2 linked regions of the Prochlorococcus marinus XMU1404 genome follow. Each later gene encodes a partner of the first gene's protein in a complex. Links are inferred from orthologs where the notes say so. Each region holds a gene or a part of one and is shown in the gene's direction. Other genes may lie near its edges.

The links.
Region 2: the proteins of hisF (region 1) and hisH are in contact, whole or in part, in a crystal structure (PDB 6RU0), measured with the Thermotoga maritima proteins. The link is inferred for Prochlorococcus marinus XMU1404 from one-to-one orthologs. Residues at the interface, in WP_004080486.1 of Thermotoga maritima: Met1, Leu2, Ala3, Arg5, Ser40, Glu41, Asp45, Glu46, Ala70, Glu71, Ile73, Asp74, Ile75, Pro76, Phe77, Asp98, Lys99, Ser122, Gln123, Glu161, Thr195, Leu196, Asn247, Arg249, Glu251; in WP_004080484.1 of Thermotoga maritima: Asn15, Arg18, Arg22, Arg117, Leu118, Pro119, His120, Met121, Gly122, Trp123, Asn124, Asn134, Gly135, Tyr136, Tyr138, Val140, Tyr158, Glu180, Lys181, Ser182, Ser183, Lys184, Ile185.

Annotation. Positions count from the first base shown.
Region 1 is NZ_JAAORE010000001.1:414,418-424,309, forward strand. What follows is about bases 6,685-9,544. They hold hisF (imidazole glycerol phosphate synthase subunit HisF), read left to right. Parts: upstream 6,685-7,659; coding sequence 7,660-8,430; downstream 8,431-9,544. Other genes in these bases: chlG (chlorophyll synthase ChlG), read right to left, coding at 6,685-7,367; petP (cytochrome b6f subunit PetP), read right to left, coding at 7,376-7,600; ubiE (bifunctional demethylmenaquinone methyltransferase/2-methoxy-6-polyprenyl-1,4-benzoquinol methylase UbiE), read left to right, coding at 8,467-9,168; HA144_RS02430 (DUF721 domain-containing protein), read right to left, coding at 9,174-9,544. Outside these bases: tRNA (guanosine(18)-2'-O)-methyltransferase TrmH, read right to left, coding at 1-93; HA144_RS02370 (hypothetical protein), read left to right, coding at 190-393; HA144_RS02375 (thiol-disulfide oxidoreductase DCC family protein), read left to right, coding at 572-964; HA144_RS02380 (TIGR03643 family protein), read left to right, coding at 967-1,203; HA144_RS02385 (DUF2256 domain-containing protein), read left to right, coding at 1,207-1,338; HA144_RS02390 (cryptochrome/photolyase family protein), read left to right, coding at 1,335-2,825; HA144_RS02395 (hypothetical protein), read left to right, coding at 2,930-3,109; HA144_RS02400 (16S rRNA (cytosine(967)-C(5))-methyltransferase), read left to right, coding at 3,323-4,639; HA144_RS02405 (transglycosylase domain-containing protein), read right to left, coding at 4,649-6,418; more of chlG, read right to left, coding at 6,420-6,684; more of HA144_RS02430, read right to left, coding at 9,545-9,659; HA144_RS02435 (biotin--[acetyl-CoA-carboxylase] ligase), read left to right, coding at 9,735-9,892.
Region 2 is NZ_JAAORE010000002.1:369,395-379,212, reverse strand. Bases 3,782-6,567 are described here. They hold hisH (imidazole glycerol phosphate synthase subunit HisH), read left to right. Parts: upstream 3,782-4,758; coding sequence 4,759-5,376; downstream 5,377-6,567. Other genes in these bases: HA144_RS05820 (RNA methyltransferase), read left to right, coding at 6,524-6,567; HA144_RS05825 (c-type cytochrome), read left to right, coding at 6,141-6,527; petG (cytochrome b6-f complex subunit V), read right to left, coding at 5,966-6,085; rsmD (16S rRNA (guanine(966)-N(2))-methyltransferase RsmD), read left to right, coding at 5,390-5,980; trxA (thioredoxin), read left to right, coding at 4,424-4,747. In the rest of the region: crtL (lycopene beta cyclase), read right to left, coding at 1-228; gyrA (DNA gyrase subunit A), read right to left, coding at 253-2,850; more of HA144_RS05850, read left to right, coding at 3,030-3,781; more of HA144_RS05820, read left to right, coding at 6,568-7,273; bchI (magnesium chelatase ATPase subunit I), read left to right, coding at 7,395-8,483; crossover junction endodeoxyribonuclease RuvC, read left to right, coding at 8,489-8,962; HA144_RS05805 (5-formyltetrahydrofolate cyclo-ligase), read left to right, coding at 8,972-9,529; HA144_RS05800 (SufE family protein), read left to right, coding at 9,568-9,818. UniProt on the Escherichia coli protein: IGPS catalyzes the conversion of PRFAR and glutamine to IGP, AICAR and glutamate. The HisH subunit catalyzes the hydrolysis of glutamine to glutamate and ammonia as part of the synthesis of IGP and AICAR.

The DNA of each region.
Region 1 (9,892 bases):
TTTATTGACATCCTCAACTAAAACAGTCAAGTTTTTCATTCTGCAATCTAAAACACTTTTGATTCGTTCGAATCTTCTTGGCAAAATTGACATTTATAATTTTTTCACACTTTTAAATTATATTCAAAAAATATTGATTACCTATTAAATCTCTTGGTTTATAATATTCTAGTAGTTTGAATTACCTTAATGGCATACATAGAATGGGACTATACAGTAATAACCAGTATGGTAGAAAAACAAGGGTGGGATTTGCCTGATCGTGAATCGGAAGAATGGAATAAATTTAACGATGAATTGGGAGAAAAAATGAGAGGTGTTGGACTTGTCTTTGAAAAATATTGTAAATTTACTCCTGACGTTGGAGAAGGAATGCATCTTTTAGATGACTGATTATAAATAGTTTAAAACCATTGATGTATCCCTTAATCAATGGCTTATTAATTTATAAGATAATATAATTTCACTAAATTAGAACTGGCAATTATTAAGGCTTTATAAAGCTTGTACTAAAAAACAATTTTTTTATCCCACAAAAAAGTTATTTAATTTCTATATTTGAATAAAAAATATGAAAAATAAATTAACCTTTTTATTCGATGGTGCTTGTCCACTTTGTTTGCGAGAAACAAATTTTCTAAAAAAGAGAGATATCTCAAATCAAATTGCATTTATTGATATTAATCGTAAGGATTATGATCAAAGACTTTTTAATGACATCTCATATTCAGAAGCCATGTCAAACCTGCATGGGATTATGGAAAATGGTGAAATTATTAGGGGACTAGATGTACTTGCATATTCTTATGAATTAGTTGGTTTAGGTTGGGTTTATTATCCCTTGAAGATTAAATTCTTATCCCCCATATTAAGAATGGTATACAGATATTGGGCAAAATATAGACTTCAAATTACAGGTAGATCCGATATTGAAAAACTTTGTACCTCCCAATGTGAACAATAATTATGGAAAATGTTGAAATAGACAGAATTATAGAAATGTGTTGGGAAGATAGAACACCCTTTGAAGCTATCGAGTATCAATTTGGTTTAAAAGAGGAGGATGCGATAAAAATTATGCGTCAAAATCTTAAGCCTAAATCATTCAAAGTCTGGAGAAAGAGAGTTTCGGGAAGAAATACAAAACATATGGCGCTTAAAGATTCAACTAGATTTAAATCTAATCACAAAAGAAAATTATAAATTTTGAAAAATCTTTCTACTAAAATTTGTCCTGTTTGCAATAGGCCTTTTGAGTGGCGTAAAAAATGGAAAAAATGTTGGAATGATGTTATCTACTGTTCAAAAAGATGTAGTAATAGGAAGTCGCAAAGATGAAACAAGTATCAATTATTTTCCCGAATCAACTTTTTAGAGAAAGCCCAATCTTAAAAATAAATTGCGAGATTTTGATTTTGGAAGACTCATTATTTTTTGGAAATGATAAATTTCATAAATTAATTAACCATAAAAACAAGTTAGTTTTTCATAGAGCATCTATGCTCGCTTATAAAAAATATTTAGAAATATCTGGCTTTAAAGTTTTATACATCGAAAACAAGAATAATATTTCTACAGTTGACTATTTATCGGAATTTATTAAAGATAAATATCAGCAAATAAATCTAATTGAACCTCATGATTTTTTAATAACGAAGAGGATTAATAATTTTGTTGAAAGTAATAATTTAGCTTTAAATATTTTGCCTTCTCCTATGTTTATTAGCAGTGAAGATTTAAAAGAGTTATTTGCATCAAATTCAAAAAAACCGCTTATGGGGAGATTTTATGAGAATCAAAGAAAAAGCCAAAAGATATTAGTTAATCCTGATCATACTCCTGAAGGTGGTAAATGGAGTTTCGATGAAATGAACAGAAAAAAATTACCAAAAAAAATAAACATACCTGATATACCTAAATTACAAAAAAATAAATTTGTAGTTAATGCAGAAAGTTCATTAGCCAATTTTGATATTGATTTTATTGGAGAAAGTAATAACTTTTTATATCCAACTAATTTTGATGAGGCAGATGAATGGTTAAATGATTTTTTTAAACATAGATTTTTCTTATTTGGAGATTATGAGGATGCTATTTCTAGAGAAAATTCTTTTTTATGGCATAGTTTACTTTCTCCTCTTTTAAATAGCGGCTTATTAACCCCAGATGTAGTAGTAAATAAAGCATTACTTTTTGCAAAAAATAATAATGTTCCTATTAACTCTTTAGAGGGTTTTATTCGTCAAATTATTGGATGGAGAGAATTTATTTGTCTCGTCTATAAAAAGTATGGAACAAAGATGAGAAACAGTAATTTTTGGAATTTTGAAGATAAGCCAATTCCAGAATCTTTTTATCAAGGAAATACAGGAATTGAACCTGTAGATGTTGTTATAAAAAATATTATTAAATATGGTTATTGTCACCATATTGAGAGGTTAATGATTATTGGTAACTTTATGCTTCTATGTAGAATTCACCCCAATCAAGTTTATAAATGGTTTATGGAAATGTTTATTGATTCCTATGATTGGGTTATGGTCCCGAATGTGTACGGAATGAGTCAGTTTAGTGATGGAGGTATTTTTTCAACAAAACCGTATATATCAAGCTCTAATTATGTAAAAAAAATGTCTAATTTTAAAAGTGGTCCATGGTGTGAAATATGGGATGGTTTATTTTGGAAATTTATTAAAGATAATGAAAGCTTTTTTAGGAAGCAATATCGTCTGGCAATGTTAACGAGAAATCTCGATAAAATGTCAGAGGAAAAATTAAATAATCACTTCAAAACGGCCGATAAATTTTTAAGCGATATTCAATAAATTAAGAGTTTTAACCTATATTTGGTTTTGAAAAATTAAAAGAATATAATATTATTACGAAATATTACAAGCCGATGTTAAATTAAAAAATAATTAATCATTAAATGGAACTGGGAATACTTTTTTTGAAAATTAATATTACCGGTATTATCACTCTTTCTGAATTAGATTGGATAACTACCCATCAATCTAATTTTACAAGGCTGGAGGAATCTATAGCCATAAAGTTAGGAAGATTACTTGATGCAGGATCCATAAACATAGGTTGTCGTTTAAATTCCTAATTAAGTTTTTATTTTATTAATGAAGTATCAAAAAGAGAAAAAATTATTTTTTCGAGAAAGAATTCATTCTTTAAATATTTTTCTATTTTTAGGATTTAATCTGACACTAATCTCTATCTTAGGTTTTATTTGGTTCAGTTCTTCAATTGATAAAGTAGTTTAAATTTATAAAATTTTTGTATATTAAAGTTATCTCTAAAAATAAATTATATTTTGAGCATAGGATATTTACAAAGAAAAGCAGCTTGGGAAATTTTATTAAAAGTTAGTTATGGTGATTTTTCTGAACATGCCCTTGAAAAGGTTTTGAGAAATTATCGATTTAATCCTCTTGATATAGCTTTTATTACTGAATTATCTTTTGGATGTATAAGGTATAGAAAATTTCTTGATCTTTGGACGGATCATACTTCAAAAATTACTCATAAAAAACAGCCTCCAAAATTAAGATGGCTTTTACATATAGGTTTATATCAACTTTTGAAAATGGATAAAGTTCCATTTCCTGCCGCTATCTCTACCACTGTAGAAGTAGCTAAAAAAACAGATTTAAATGGTTTATCAGGAACTGTAAATGCGATATTGAGAAATGCGTCAAGAAAATTAGAACAAGAAACTTTTCCGGAAATACCCTCTGATAGAAAAGAAAGAATTTCATACCTTGAATCATTACCATTATGGCTTGTGAATGATCTTTATAAATGGGTAGGTAATAGCGTGGGAGAAAATATCGTTAAGGCATTTAATAAAAAACCTTCAATTGATTTGAGAATTAACCAACTGAAAACTAATTCAGAAGAATTTTTGGAAATACTGCATGAAAATAAATTTGATGCCGAAATTATAGAAAATTTAAATAACGCTATTACTTTAAAATCTAATCCGAGATCTATTCAAAACTTACCAGGCTATATTGATGGACTTTGGACAATTCAAGATAGATCTTCTCAGTGGGTAGCACCTCTTTTAAATCCAAAAGAAGGTGAAAAGATTTTAGATGCATGTGCAGCGCCAGGTAGTAAGTCTACCCACCTAGCAGAATTATCAAATGATAGTGCTGAGATATTGGCTGTAGATAGATCAGAAAAAAGATTGAAAATACTTCAATCAAATTTAAAGAGGTTAAATCTTAAATCTGTAAAAACCCTAAAGGCTGATGCATCGAGTTTGATTGAATTGAATCCTAATTTTGTGTCTTATTTTGATAAGATCCTTTTAGATGCTCCTTGTTCTGGTATTGGAACTCTGTCAAGAAATCCAGATTCTAGATGGTCTTTAAGTAAAGAAAAAATAAAATCATTAACTTTATTGCAGGAAAAACTTTTAGAGAGTATTTTTCCTCTTTTGAAAAAAGATGGAACTTTAGTTTATTCAACTTGTACTATCTGTCCTGATGAAAATAATTTATTAATTGAACGATTTATTGAAAAAAATAAAGCTTTAGAATTGGTTAGCCAAAAGCAAATTTTACCTAGTTTAGACTATTCTGGTGATGGATTTTATTCTGCAATCATTTCTTACAAATCTTAAAAATAAAATTTATTTTTTAATTGGGATTTTATAAATTTCAGCTATAAATATCTTCCATAAATAAGCCGCATTTCCACTAGATAATTCTGATTCTTTGTTATCGTCGTAACCTATCCAGATACCTGTTGTAAGGTTATCAAGTGAACCAATAAACCAAAGATCTTTATTCCCATCGGATGTTCCTGTTTTTCCATAAATTTTCTTCCCTTTTATAGAGGCTGCTTTTGAAGTTCCTTCTTTTACAGATTTTTCAAGAAGTTTATTTATTTTTTTGTTTACTTTTAAATCTAATATTTTCTTGGAAATAAATTTGTTTTTCCAAATAGATTTATTATTAAGTGATTCTATATTTTCTATTATGCTAGGGCTTTGAATCTTCCCACCATTATTTATTGCAGAATATGCATTTGTAATATTTAAAAGATTATCTCCGTAGGAACCAATAGCTAATGATGGGAATTGCTTTAACTCTTGTTTATAACCCAGACCAAATGAATTCGCTAAATTAATAATATTTTTAGAGCCGATTTTTTTTGTTATTGATATTGGTACTATATTGGATGAACTTTTAAATGATTCAATCAAAGATACTGAACCTTTATATTTTTCTGAAAAATTTTTTGGGCAATAATCATCCCAGCATCTTGGTAAGTCTTCAAATTTATCAGTTAATTTTATCCCTTCTATTAATGCTGCAGCATAAGGAATAATTTTAAAAGTAGAACCTAAAGGTCTCACAGATGAAATCACTCTGTTATATTCATTAATTAATGGATCTCTGCTCGTTACCATTGTCCTGATTAGTCCTGTGTTTGATTCGATTGATAACAGAGCAAACTCAAGTTCTTTAGGTCCAACATATCTTGAAATTTTTTGGCCTTTTTCTTGCCAATCCTTATTGATAGAAGATTTAATCCTTAAAAACTTATAATCATTTTTATTTTCAATTCTTTTATCGGTTTCTTCAAGAATAAAATTTATTAGTAATTTATCATCTAAAAATTTATTAGCTGTTTGATGATTTAAGTTTATTTTCTCTTTAATAGCTTTATTTTTATTCGCAAGAGAAATATATCCATCAATATACATTGATTCAAGAACTTTATTTCTATTTTTGATAGCTATTTCTATATTTTGATAAGGTGAATAAATTGATGGAGCTGGAGCTAATCCTGCAATTAATGCGGACTCTGATAATGTCAATTCTTCTAAAAGTTTTCCAAAATAAACTTGAGAAGCCTCGTTAACCCCGTATGCTCCTGATCCCAAATAAATATTATTTAAATATAATTTTAAAATTTGATTTTTGTCATATCTGAATTCAAGTATTAGTGATATGAATATTTCTTTGATTTTTCTTTGAAAACTTAAATCATTATTTAGAAAAATTAATCTGGCAACTTGTTGAGTAATCGTACTTCCTCCCTCTTTAACATAACCACTTCTAATATTTTGAAAAAGGGCACGTGAAATACTTTTTAAATCTATTCCATTATGTTGATAAAATCTTTTATCCTCTGAAGATATAAAAGAATGTTTAAGAAAAGATGGAATTTTATGATTACTGTTATCTATTTCAAATTTACGGCTTAATTTGCTTAATACCTTATTGTCAGCGGATGATATTACGTAAGAATATTTGGTTGTGCGAGATCTTTTATTTTTTGATATGTCAAATTTTAATGTAGTAAATATTAGACTATAAATATAAAAAGATATTCCAGAAAAAATCAATATTGGAATTATTAAAACAAAAGATTTGGATTTAATCTTTTGCACCTTAAGCAACTAAAAAACTATGTCCTATAGCTAAAGCTGTAACTAACATTCCAGTTATCAGAAACGGTTGGGCACTTGCTTGATATTTAACATCAAACTTTAGAGGATCTCTTAGCAACCACATATCTTGAAATGTGATTTGTGGAATTACCAATAAAACCAAAATTACAGAGGCTAAATGTTGACCAATAATGACTAATACTACAACCATTGCTAATTGAAAAATGTCAATCAGTCCAGCACTTATTCTACTTGCATTTTTAATTCCAAATACTACCGGTAAAGAGTTCAAGCCAAGCTTTGAGTCTCCTTCAACGCTTTTGAAATCATTAATAACAGCAATACCAAGTCCAGATAGGCTATAGGCTAGTGTTAGTAATGCCGTCACAATAGTTAATTTCCCAAACAAGGCTTGTCCTGCCCACCAAGGTAAAGCTATATATGATGCGCCTAATGCATAATTTCCAAGCCAACCATTTTGCTTTAATTTAAGAGGTGGAGCGGAATATATATAACTAACAAAAGAACCTCCTAATGCTAAAAGTAAGACGGAGGGAAAGTTATGTTTAGCATATAAATCTAAAAGAAAAGCAACTATTAGGCCTGCAATAAGTAATACCCAGATTTGAATTTTTACATCTTTAATTGAAATTTTTCCAGAAGGAATTGGTCTGTTTGGTTCGTTAATTGCGTCAATTTCTTTATCAAAAAAATCATTTATGGTTTGTGTATAACCTGCCAGAAGTGGACCACTCATTAACATGCATGCTAATGAAGCTAAAACATTACTAAATGTCCATTCAAAATTTCCACTTGCGGCCGCTCCACAAATAACACCCCATATCAAAGGGATCCACGTAATTGGCTTCATTAACTGTATACGAAGTTTCCATATACTTGATGTTTCAGAAGCACCCTTAATTCCTAATAGTTGTTTTGGATCATTCACTGTACTCTTTAACCTTTCTCAATTTCTTCTGGGAAAAACCAGTTTTGCTCACCATTCTGAAATTTTGCCGTGATTCCAATACTCCTGCCGTCTGTCATTTTATAGCCTGTTATTACGGCTTTAGGATTAGATGATATTTGATCAATTAATTTACCTGGTAGTCTATCTTTTACTTTGTTAATGTTAATTTTAATTTTACTACCGATTTTGGGTAATAATTTTGTTTCAGCCATAAGAGGTAAAATAGAAGCTATTATGCAAGATTAACAGCATTTGGACAATTTTTACTAAAATGGTAGCTCTTCGTTTAATTCCTTGTTTAGATGTAGCCAATGGAAGAGTGGTTAAAGGTGTAAATTTTGTTAACTTGAGAGACTCTGGTGATCCTGTTGAATTGGCTTGTAGGTATTCTGATGAAGGTGCAGATGAATTAGTATTTTTAGATATTAGAGCTAGTGTGGAAAATAGGAATACATTAATTGACCTTGTTTCTAGGACAGCAGAATCAGTAAAAATCCCTTTTACGGTGGGTGGAGGTATAGATTCTGTTTCTTCTATTAATGATCTTTTAAGAGCAGGGGCGGACAAAGTTAGTTTGAATTCCTCAGCCGTTAAAAATCCTGATTTAATTTCTAAAAGTTCTAGAGAATTTGGTACACAATGCATCGTGATTGCAATTGATGCAAGAAGGAAAGTTAATAAGGTTGACGAATGGGAGGTATATGTAAAAGGAGGGCGAGAAAATACTGGTATAGATGTATTAAGTTGGGCAAAGAAAGTTGAGGAATTAGGTGCGGGGGAAATATTGCTAACTTCAATGGATGGCGATGGAACGCAGAATGGTTATGATTTAGATCTGACTGAATCTGTCACCAAAATTGTTAACATCCCAGTAATCGCTTCTGGAGGAGCAGGCTCTTTAGAAGATATATATGATGTTTTCAAAGAAGGCAGGGCATCAGCAGCACTTTTAGCATCATTACTTCATGATAGGAAACTTACTTTACAAGAAATAAAAACTTTCCTCCTTGAAAAAAAACTTCCAATTAGACCATATGAATAAAGTTTAAATTTATCCCAGAAAGAAAGTACTTTAAAAATGAAATTCACAAAAACTATCGAAGTCAAAAATATATTTAATAGAATTTCTTATAAATATGACTTTTTAAATAATCTACTAAGTTTTGGACTCCACAAATTATGGAAAAGGAAATTAGTTGATTTATTAGAACCCTTAAATGGTGAAGATTGGGCTGATTTATGCTGTGGAACTGGAGATTTGGCATTCTTAATTTCTGAGAGAGTAAGTCCAAGGGGCTCAATTACTGGGATTGACAGTGCCAAGCAAATTTTAAATATTGCAAAGAAAAAATCAAAGATTAAAAAAAATAAATTCATTAAATGGGTAATTAAAGATGTTTTAGAAATTAATGATTATTCGAAAAATTTTGATGGGATTTGTATGTCATATGGATTAAGAAACTTGAATAATGTTGAAGAAGGAATGAAAAAAGTTTTTTATCTTTTGAAGGATAAAGGAAGGGCAGGATTCTTGGATTTTAATCATTCAACAAAAAATTCTATATCTAATATTTTTCAGACAATATATTTGAGGCTTGTAGTTGTGACCATTTCGCGTCTTTTTAGTTTAAGTCCAGAGTACGCATATATTGAAAAAAGCATTAGTAATTTTCCAAAGAAAAATGAGCTCATAAAAATTGCTAAGGATATTGGATTTAAAAAAGCTGAATATAGAACTGTTTTTTTTGGTCAGATGGGAATATTAATTTTAGCTAAATAAAGAATTTAGTTGTTAACTTTTCTCCAACAAAAAGAACACTTTCCCCAACGTTTGATTTCACCCTGGGGAGTTGGGGAATTACAGACAGTACAAATGCACATATTATTTTGATAGATTCTGCTTGGATGCTTAGCCCAAACTGTCTTTGCATTAGTTGCTTGAAAATTTTTATTTTTAAGTTCATAATTTTGTATTATTTTTATTTCATTTAAAGTTATTCCAATGTTCTCGATTCTTTCTATTAATTTATGCTTGTTGTAGATTAGAGCTTGACGCCACTGAGGATGATTTACTGCAATAGTAAGTATTTTTTTTTCAATATTTAATGGTTTGCATTCTTGAAATAGTCCTATACCGATTAAGTCCTTCCAGTTTTCGTTGATTTTAGAAAGTTTATTTAAGTCCCCCCATGATTTTTTGAAATTTTCAAGACAATTTTTTAATGGGTGTGGATTCCTTCTATTCAATATTGGCAAATACTTTTTGTCCAATTTGTAAAATTTACTTATTAAGACTAAAGTTAATCTAATCTTTTAAAAGATGCTCGTTGTTTTAATAAAGAATTTGTGAAAGTTATTGGATCTGCAGCTAAGACAGTTTTTTATTTAAAAAAAATTCAGGGTCAACATCCAAATTGGAGTCTTCATTACAAAATAAAATGCAAAAGTACAGAAAATGAGCTAACCAACTTGCTTAGATATGCTGAAATAAAGAGAAACCAGCC
Region 2 (9,818 bases), on another replicon or contig:
TTCACCATTACCAAAAAAACTAACTGTTTTACACCATCGGTGAGATAACAAAGACTCTAATCCTAATTCCTCTAATTCAGATGCCCATATACCGTATGTATTCTCCCATTTTTCATTTGGAGATTTAGTTGATATTCCCTTAATTTTAAGATCCTGCTTGGCTAATTCTGAAGCTAAACATAATGCTGCAGGACCGGAACCTAAAATTAAAATATCAAGTATTTCCATATAATTTAATTAATAATTGATTTTTTAATTTCCTTCCCCAGAGCTAAGTTGATCTTTTTCATCTAATTGTTCTCGAGGTACCAATACCACTTCAGATAAATGATCACCTTCGTCTAATCTTTGTAATTTTACTCCAGTAGCCGCTCTGGATTGCTGGGAGATTTTATCGGCGTTTGTTCTGACTATTACACCTTTTTCGGTGACAAAAAGTAATTCTTCTCCCTCGCCAAGTACCTTCAAACAAACCAGCTCATCATCTTTAATTCTGAATTTTATCGCTCTCAAACCCATGCCTGCTCTTTTTTGTAATCTAAACTGGGTTACAGGTACTCTTTTGCCTAGTCCAAATGCACTGGCTATTAATACCCACGGACCATCTGAAGAGTTAACTTCAAGATTCTCATCAATTTCTTTAGTAATATCGTCAAATTTAGCTAATTGTTCAACTAAATCAGATGTCAAAACATCCATGGATACAAGATTATCTCCCTCTTTAAGGTTCATTGATTTGACCCCCCTAGCTGTCCTGCCAAGTGGCCTTAATTCGTTTAAATTTAGTCTGAAATGAATTGCCATTCCGATTCTTGATCCAATTAAAACACTATCACCTTCTTTTGATAATCTGACCCATGTTAGGGCGTCTCCATCCTCAAGATTAATGGCGATTAATCCATTCGAGCGAATTTTTGAGAAAGCAGAAAGTGATGTCCTTTTTATGAATCCAGCCTTTGTTAACATTAATAGATAACAGTCATTCTCAAAAGAATCCACTGCGACAAGTGAAGTTATTTTTTCTTCTCTTGGTATTGGGAGAAGTTGAACTGATGGCGTACCTTTTGCAGTTCTGCTGCTCATGGGAACTCTATATGCCGGGAGGGCATAAGCAACCCCTCTATCGCTGAAAAGTAAGAGAGTATCATGATCGTTACAGCTTATAAAAAGTTTTACGTCATCATCTTCATGGGTCTTTGTGCCCGCTTTACCCCTTGACCCACGACTGGTAGATTCAAACTCATTAACAGGCATTCTTTTTAAATAACCTGCTTCAGTTAATAAAACAACAGATCTGTCATTAGCTATAAGATCTATATCATCTAAACCACCACCTAAATCAAGTATTTCTGTTTTTCTTGGAGAAGAAAATCTTTCATTGATTTTATTAAGTTCTTCATGAATGATTTCGAAAATTTGTTCTTTACTATTCAATATTTGCTGATATTGGATTATCTTTTGAGTTAATTCATCATGTTCGCTTTTGATTTTATCTGATTCTAAAGCTGTTAATCTTCTTAACTGCATTTGTAAAATTGCTTCTGCCTGGGTAGAAGATAGCTCATGATCAGATTGCAATTTTTCTCGAGCTGAAGCTGTATCTTTTGCGGATCTTATAAGATTGATAATTGCGTCCATAGCTTCCAGTGCTACTAAAAGGCCTTTTACAATATGATCTCTTTCTTCTGCCTTTTTTAATAAAAATCGAGTTCTACGCTTTATTGTCTCTACCCTAAAATCTAGAAATACATCTAACATTTTCCTTAGTGAAAGAGTCGTTGGCTCTCCTTTAACTAAAGCTAAAATGTTTGCACTAAAGTTATTTTGTAGAGGAGTTAACTTAAATAAGTTATTTAAAACTACTTGGGGGTATGCATCTCTTTTTAGCTCGATAACAATTCTCATACCATCTCGATCACTTTCATCTCTGATATCAGAAATACCTTCTAATTTTTTCTCATTAACCAAGTCAGCAATTCTCTCTATCAATGCTGCTTTATTAGTTTGAAAAGGAAGTTCTGTAATTATTACTGCATCTTTTTCTACCCTTCCAGCAGATTTAACTTGCTCAATATTGGCTACACCTCTCATGGTTATTGAACCTCTTCCTGTTTTGAAGGTTTCTCTGATACCCTCTCTTCCTAAAATTTGACCTCCAGTAGGGAAGTCAGGACCCTTAATTAATTCAAAAAGTTCTCTATCTTCAATAGCAGGGTTTTTAATTATTGATTTGAGACCATTAATTAATTCTCCTAGGTTATGGGGTGGAATGTTAGTCGCCATTCCTACGGCTATTCCAGATGATCCATTTAAGAGTAGTTGAGGAATCCTAGCGGGTAAAACTGTTGGCTCTTGTTGAGAACCGTCAAAGTTATCGGCAAAATCTACAGTTTCAGATTCAATATCCTCTAATAAGCTTTCATCTGTAAGGGACTGTAGGCGCGATTCTGTATATCTCATAGCTGCAGGAGGATCGTTATCTACAGAACCAAAGTTTCCATGACCATCTATAAGTGGCATCCTCATGGAAAAATCCTGTGCCATTCTAACCAAAGCATCATAGACAGCAGTGTCTCCATGAGGGTGGTATTTACCAAGAACTTCTCCAACAACTCTTGCACATTTCCTGTAAGGTCTTCCGCTAGTTAATCCAAGTTCATACATTGCATAAAGAATTCTTCTATGCACAGGCTTTAATCCATCCCTTGCATCTGGAAGCGCACGACCAACTATCACGCTCATTGCATACTCAAGATAAGAGCGAGACATCTCATTCCTTAGGTCGGTCTGAATAATTCGATCGTTATCTTCGCTATATCCAGATTTGCCGGAATCTATAATATCAGACATACAAAAAACCTTTCTTTAATAATAATCCCTGATTGTCATAATGAATAAAAAAAAATATATATTTAATTCCCAAATACTCACATTTACACACAAATTAAAAAAAAACCTGTTGTTTTTGAATAAACCTTGGCTTATTACCCCTTTAGTTGTTAATTTAATCAAAATAAAGGCAAAATTCCGTGAATATTGAACTTGGTTTAAACAAAAAAGTCAGAAGGGCTTATGGCATTGACGAAATAGCTTTAGTCCCTGGTAGAAAAACACTTGATTATGATTTGACTGACCCTTCCTGGGAAATAGGTGAGATAAAGAGAGAAATCCCAATTGTGGCAAGTGCTATGGATAGCGTAGTAGATGTTAATACGGCCGTAGAACTCACTAAATTAGGTGCCCTAGGTGTTATTAATATGGAGGGTATACAAACTAGATATGAAAATTCAGATGAAATACTAAATCAAATAGCATCAGTAGGGAAAAATGATTTTGTCCCTTTAATGCAAAAGCTATATAGTGAACCCGTTAAGAAAGAATTAATTATTAAGAGAATAAACGAAGTTAAAGAAAGAGGAGGTATTGCTGCCTTTAGTGGTACTCCTCAAGCAGCAATTAAATTTAAAGAAACACTAAACAATTCGAAAATAGATTTATTTTTCCTTCAAGGGACAGTCGTTTCAACTGAGCATCATGGTAAAGAAGGTAAAGAGACCCTCAATATTCAAGAACTTTGTCAATCTTTGAAAGTCCCAGTTGTAGCTGGTAATTGTGTTACTTATGAGGTTGCCAAACTTCTTATGAAATCTGGTGTTTCAGGATTAATGGTTGGAATAGGCCCTGGAGCGGCATGTACTTCAAGAGGTGTTTTAGGAATTGGGATTCCTCAAGCAACTGCAATTGCTGATTGTAGTTCTGCAAGAGATGATTATTTTAAGGAAAGTGGTCGTTATATTCCTATTGTTGGAGATGGAGGAATTGTGACTGGAGGAGATATTTGTAAATGTTTAGCATGTGGCGCAGATGCTGTAATGATTGGCTCACCAATAGCTAAATCCTCAAATGCTCCTGGTAAAGGATTTCACTGGGGCATGGCCACTCCAAGTCCTATATTGCCAAGGGGTACAAGAATTGAAGTTGGGTCTACAGGATCATTAGAAAGGATAATTAAAGGACCTGCCTTGCTTGATGATGGGACTCATAATTTATTAGGGGCTATTAGAACATCAATGAGCACTCTTGGGGCTAAAAATATCAAAGAAATGCAAAAGGTTGAAATAGTTATTGCACCATCTCTTCTTACTGAGGGTAAGGTTTATCAAAAAGCTCAACAGTTAGGAATGGGTAAGTAGTTTATTTAGGTAAAATTATAAAACCTTAGTGATTTAATTATTTAAATTGAACAAATTTCACATTAGGAGTTATCATTAAAAAATGGGGGAAACCCCATACTCCTCACACACTTAATCGCCCGATTAATCGGGCTTTTTTTTGATATTTTGTTACTTATATTATTTTATCTGTAATGAAATCATCACTTAAAAGAATTGCCTGCTAAATTCTCTAAAGGAATATTTAAATTATGTCATCAGCTCCAGCCGTAACTGATTCTTCATTTGACAAGGAAGTACTACAAAGTGATCTACCAGTATTAGTCGATTTTTGGGCACCATGGTGCGGTCCATGTAGGATGGTTGCACCTGTTGTAGAAGAAATCTCAAAAGACTTTGAAGGGAAAATTAAAGTTTTCAAATTAAATACAGATGAGAACCCGAATGTTGCTAGTCAATATGGAATTAGGAGTATTCCAACATTAATGATCTTTAAAGGAGGTCAAAAGGTTGATACTGTAGTTGGGGCTGTACCAAAAGCAACGCTTTCGAGCACCTTAACTAAGCATTTATAAAATAAAGAGCTTTGCATAAAATTGGACTTATAGACTATGGGATGGGAAACATTCATTCCGTCACCAAATCTCTTGAAAGTCTTGGAGAAGAAATACTTTTAATTAAAAACTTTACTGAAGCAAATGTTTGTAAGGCCATAATACTCCCTGGAGTTGGATCATTTGATCCTGCGATGATAAATCTTATAAATACGGACTTGATAACTGATTTGAAAAATTGGATTAAAAGTGGGAAGTCTTTTTTAGGTATTTGTCTAGGCCTTCAACTCCTTTTTGAATCTAGTGATGAGGGAAAAGTTCAAGGATTAGGCGTTTTAAATGGGAAAATACATAAAATACCAACTTTAGTTAACCAAAGAATTCCCCATATGGGTTGGTGCCAACTTTTACCTACAAAGACAAATACTCTATTAGGTTTAGAAGAATTAAATAATTGGGTGTATTTTGTACATTCTTATCATGCAATCCCAGATGACTACAATATTATTGCAGCACAGGTCAATTATGGTCCTGAAAAATTAACAGCGATAATTGAGTATGAAAATTTATTGGCATGTCAATTTCATCCAGAAAAATCTGGTAAAACAGGAGAAAAACTTTTGAGAAGATGGCTTAGCAATATTCAATAACTGATAATTACTGATGAAGACAAACTTAAGATTAATAGGTGGTAAAAAACTACAAAGTCCAAAGAATATTTATACAAGACCAACAACTTTGAGGGTTCGAGAGGCAATATTTAATATTTTGAATGATAGAGTTGAGAATAGTAATTGGTTAGATTTATTTAGTGGAACAGGAGCTATTTCTTGTGAAGCATATAACCATGGAGCAAGAAAAATTATTGCAATAGAAAAAAACAAAAATAACTCAAAAATTTGTTTAAAAAATCTACTTTCTTTGCAAGATGCAGATAATAGAAAAAATGATATTGATGTTATTTGTAAAGACGTTTTGAATTGGACAAAACCAAATTACGATAGGAACTTGTCTTCTCGAATTATGGATTTGAACAAATTAAAATTTGATTTTATTTATTTAGATCCACCATATGACGTTGATTTCTATGAATTAGTTTTAAATCAAATATTTAACTGTAATTTTTTGAAAAAGGATTCATTAGTTATTTGTGAACATTCTCCAAACCTAAATATTGAAAAAAGTGCTTTATGGGAGATTATAGATGTTAGGGACTATGGTCAGTCTAGATTAACATTCTTAATCAATGTCTAACATTCCTGAACCTCTTCTATATTGATTCCATGCACTAACGAATAATCCTAGAAGAGTTATGGGAACTAACCCTAAAACAATTCCACATAGAAGAGGCTCGATCATTTTTTTGCCTTTTTTGAATTTCTTATTCACAATTGTTACATAGAGATTATTTTTTGTGTCAACATCTTCATCATCTGCAGCAGAAAAAGATCTTAAAAAAGAATTCTTGAAAAAGTTTCTTATTGTTTTAGCTGTTTTCTTAGTATGTTTTTCAATATTTTTCATTAATCAGCCTGAAGATAATAAATATATTCTTGAAACTCTCGAGCTTAGTGGATCTACTGAGGAAGGAGATGCTCTTTTTAAGATGAATTGTGTTGGTTGTCATGGAATTACAGCAAGAGGATTGGTGGGCCCAGATTTACACTCAATAACTCAACGTTTAAATGACAAAGAGATAATAAAACAAGTTACTGGCGGGCTTACACCTCCCATGCCAAGTTTTGAAATTGATCCTTTAAATATGTCTAATTTATTAAAATATCTACATAGTCTTGAATAATTTTGGTGAAGAATTTTTCTAATTTAAAAGTCATATTAGTTGAACCTCATGGTCCTTTAAATGTTGGGAGTGTTGCAAGATTATGTTCAAACTTTGAAGTTGAAGAATTAAGAATTGTTTCTCCAAAATGCGAAATATTTTCTTTAGAAGCAAAAAAAATGGCTCTTAGAGGTAAAAAATATCTTGATCATTGTAAGATTTTTGAAAATCTTGAAAAAGCAATATCTGATTGTGATTTAGTTCTCGCATCTTGTGGAAGGATTGATGTAGGTAAAGATTCATTTTTTGAATCTTCTGAAGAAATATTTAACTGGGTTTCATCTTTTGAAAAGATAAATAATTTAGCAATTGTTTTTGGAAGAGAAGATAGAGGCTTGACTAATTATGAATTACTTCTGGCAAATAAGACTTTTAATATTCCTACATCTAAGAATAATCCCTCTTTAAATCTTTCTCATGCAGTTTCAATAGCTTTGTATGAGTTGTATAAATCTCCAAAAAGAAATTTTAATCAAGAATTAGAAGTTTTTAATCTTGCATCATCAAAACAAATTCATGATTCGTTTGTGGAGATAGAGGAATTGCTTCTGGAAGTTGGATATCTTTTAAAACATACCTCTAGAGCAAAAATTGATAAATTCAAAAATTATATTTTAAGGACAAATACATCAACCCACGAAATAAATTTATTAAGGGGAATTGTTCATCAAATAAAGTGGTTTTTGAACAATTCAAAAATAAATTAGCTACGTAATTAATTTAATTAGATTTTGTTTTTTGTAGTTTTAATTTGATAAGGATATTTACTAAAAACATTTTCTGAAGTAACATCTATTGATTATTTGAATATTAAAGAAAACAAAAACTGTGACTGCAACAAAGAAAAGAAGAGTTTTTCCTTTTACAGCTGTAATTGGTCAGGAAGAAATGAAATTAGCACTATTGTTAAATGTTATTGATCCAAGAATTGGAGGAGTGATGATAATGGGTGATAGAGGGACGGGAAAGTCTACTACAATCAGAGCCTTAGCTGATTTGTTGCCAGCAATTGATGTTGTTAAAGATGATCCATATAATAGTTCTCTAATTGATCCTGATTTGCAGAGTAAAGAAGTTTTGGAAAAAATTGTCCAAGGAGAAAATCTAGAGATTATTCAAAAACAAGTCCCTATGGTTGACTTACCTTTGGGAGCTACTGAAGATAGGCTTTGTGGAACTATCGATATTGAGAAGGCCTTGAGTGAAGGTGTTAAGGCATTTGAACCAGGGTTATTAGCAAAAGCGAATAGGGGTCTACTCTATGTTGATGAAGTCAATTTGCTTGATGATCATTTGGTTGATGTACTTTTGGATTCGGCTGCTTCAGGATGGAATACAGTTGAGAGGGAGGGAGTCTCAGTTCGACACCCTGCTAGGTTTGTCCTCATTGGATCAGGTAACCCAGAAGAAGGTGAGTTAAGACCACAGCTACTGGATAGGTTCGGAATGAGTGTAGAAGTCAAAACAGTAAGAGATGCTGAATTAAGAGTTCAAGTAGTAGATCAAAGAACTTCTTTTGATGATAATCCAGATGAGTTTTCATTGAGTGTTGAGAAACAGCAGGATGAACTTCAACAAAAGGTTATTAAGGCACAAGAAATATTAAATTCTGTTCAAATGGACGATGATCTAAGATTGAATATTTCTGCAATCTGCGGAGAACTAGATGTTGATGGTTTACGTGGAGATATTGTCACAAATAGATCGGCAAGGGCAATTGCAGCCTTTGAGGGCAGAACTGAAGTGCAAGAAGATGATATAGCGAGGGTCATTTCTTGTTCTTTAAGACATAGACTAAGAAAAGATCCTTTAGAACAAGTTGATTCAGGTGAAAGAGTCATTCAAGCTTTTTGTAAAGTATTCGATTTAGATGAAAAAGAAAATATTTCAAAATTTCAATTGTCAGCTGAAGCTTAATAACAGTGAGAATAATTGGGATTGACCCCGGATTAGCAAGAGTTGGTTATGGAATTATTGAAATAGAAAATGAAAAAAAGATATTGTTAGATTGCGGTGTTATTGAGACATGTAAAAATAAAAAAGAAGAAGATAGACTTTATGAGATATTCCAAGATATTAATGAATTAATAAATCATTGGAACCCAACTGCAGCGGCGGTAGAAAAATTTTTCTTTTATAGATCAAGCACTACCATTAGTGTGGTGCAGGCTAGAGGCGTGATTATGATGGTATTGGCCTCTAAAAAAATTCATGTTAGTGAATATTCACCCGCTCAGATTAAATTAACCATTGCTGGTTCTGGAAAGGCATCTAAAAAAGATATTCTTGAGGCTGTTATGTATAACTTAGAACTTAAAAAACCTCCAAAACCTGATGATTCCGCAGATGCATTGGCCATAGCACTAACAAAACTAAACGAAGATGGCTTTAACTGAAAATTTAATATGACTATCTTTGTAAAAAAGAAATTGGAGAGGGACAAGTTTAGAAAACTAAGAGATGAGATTTCTCTTAATCAAAGAGAAAATGTAGAAAAGAATGTAAGGTTGTATGTGGATTCATTTGTTAAGGGATATAAAAATATTGGTTATATAGCAATATATTGGCCTCTGAAAAATGAAGTAGATATAAGGAGTCTTAAGGAAAAAATTTCATTAGCTTTGCCTAGATGTGAAGATAAAAAAGAGTTGTTATTTTATCGATGGGATGAAAGACCCCTTACCAAAGATTCTGAGGGGATACTAAGTCCAAATAACTCTTTCCCTTTAAGTCATTTTCAGATAAGCATGATACTTGTTCCATGTCTTTCTGTTGATAAAAATTTAACAAGATTAGGTTATGGAGGAGGTTATTTTGATAAATTAAGAAGAGATAAAAATTGGAGGAATGTTCCATGCATTGGAGTATTAACTTCTAATTGTGTAAGTAAGATCCCATTAACCAGAGCTGAGTGGGATATTCCTTTATCAGGCTACATCACAGAAAAAGAAATATTTGTATAATAGAACATTAATAAAGTGACAAATTTATAGTTTTAAAAATGGAAATTCAGGAAAAATACAATAATTTATCAAAATTAGTAGAAAAGTTGAAGAAATCAGAAGATCCGAAAAGAAAATATGAGTACATTTTGTGGTTAGGCAAAAAATTGAAAGAACCAAATAGTGAAATCCTTGTTGAGGAAAATAAAGTTAGGGGATGCGTTTCAGAAGTTTTTGTTAAGGCAAATATTAAAGGTGGTAAATTATTTTGGGAAGGATATTCTGATGCCCTAATAACCAAGGGTTTATT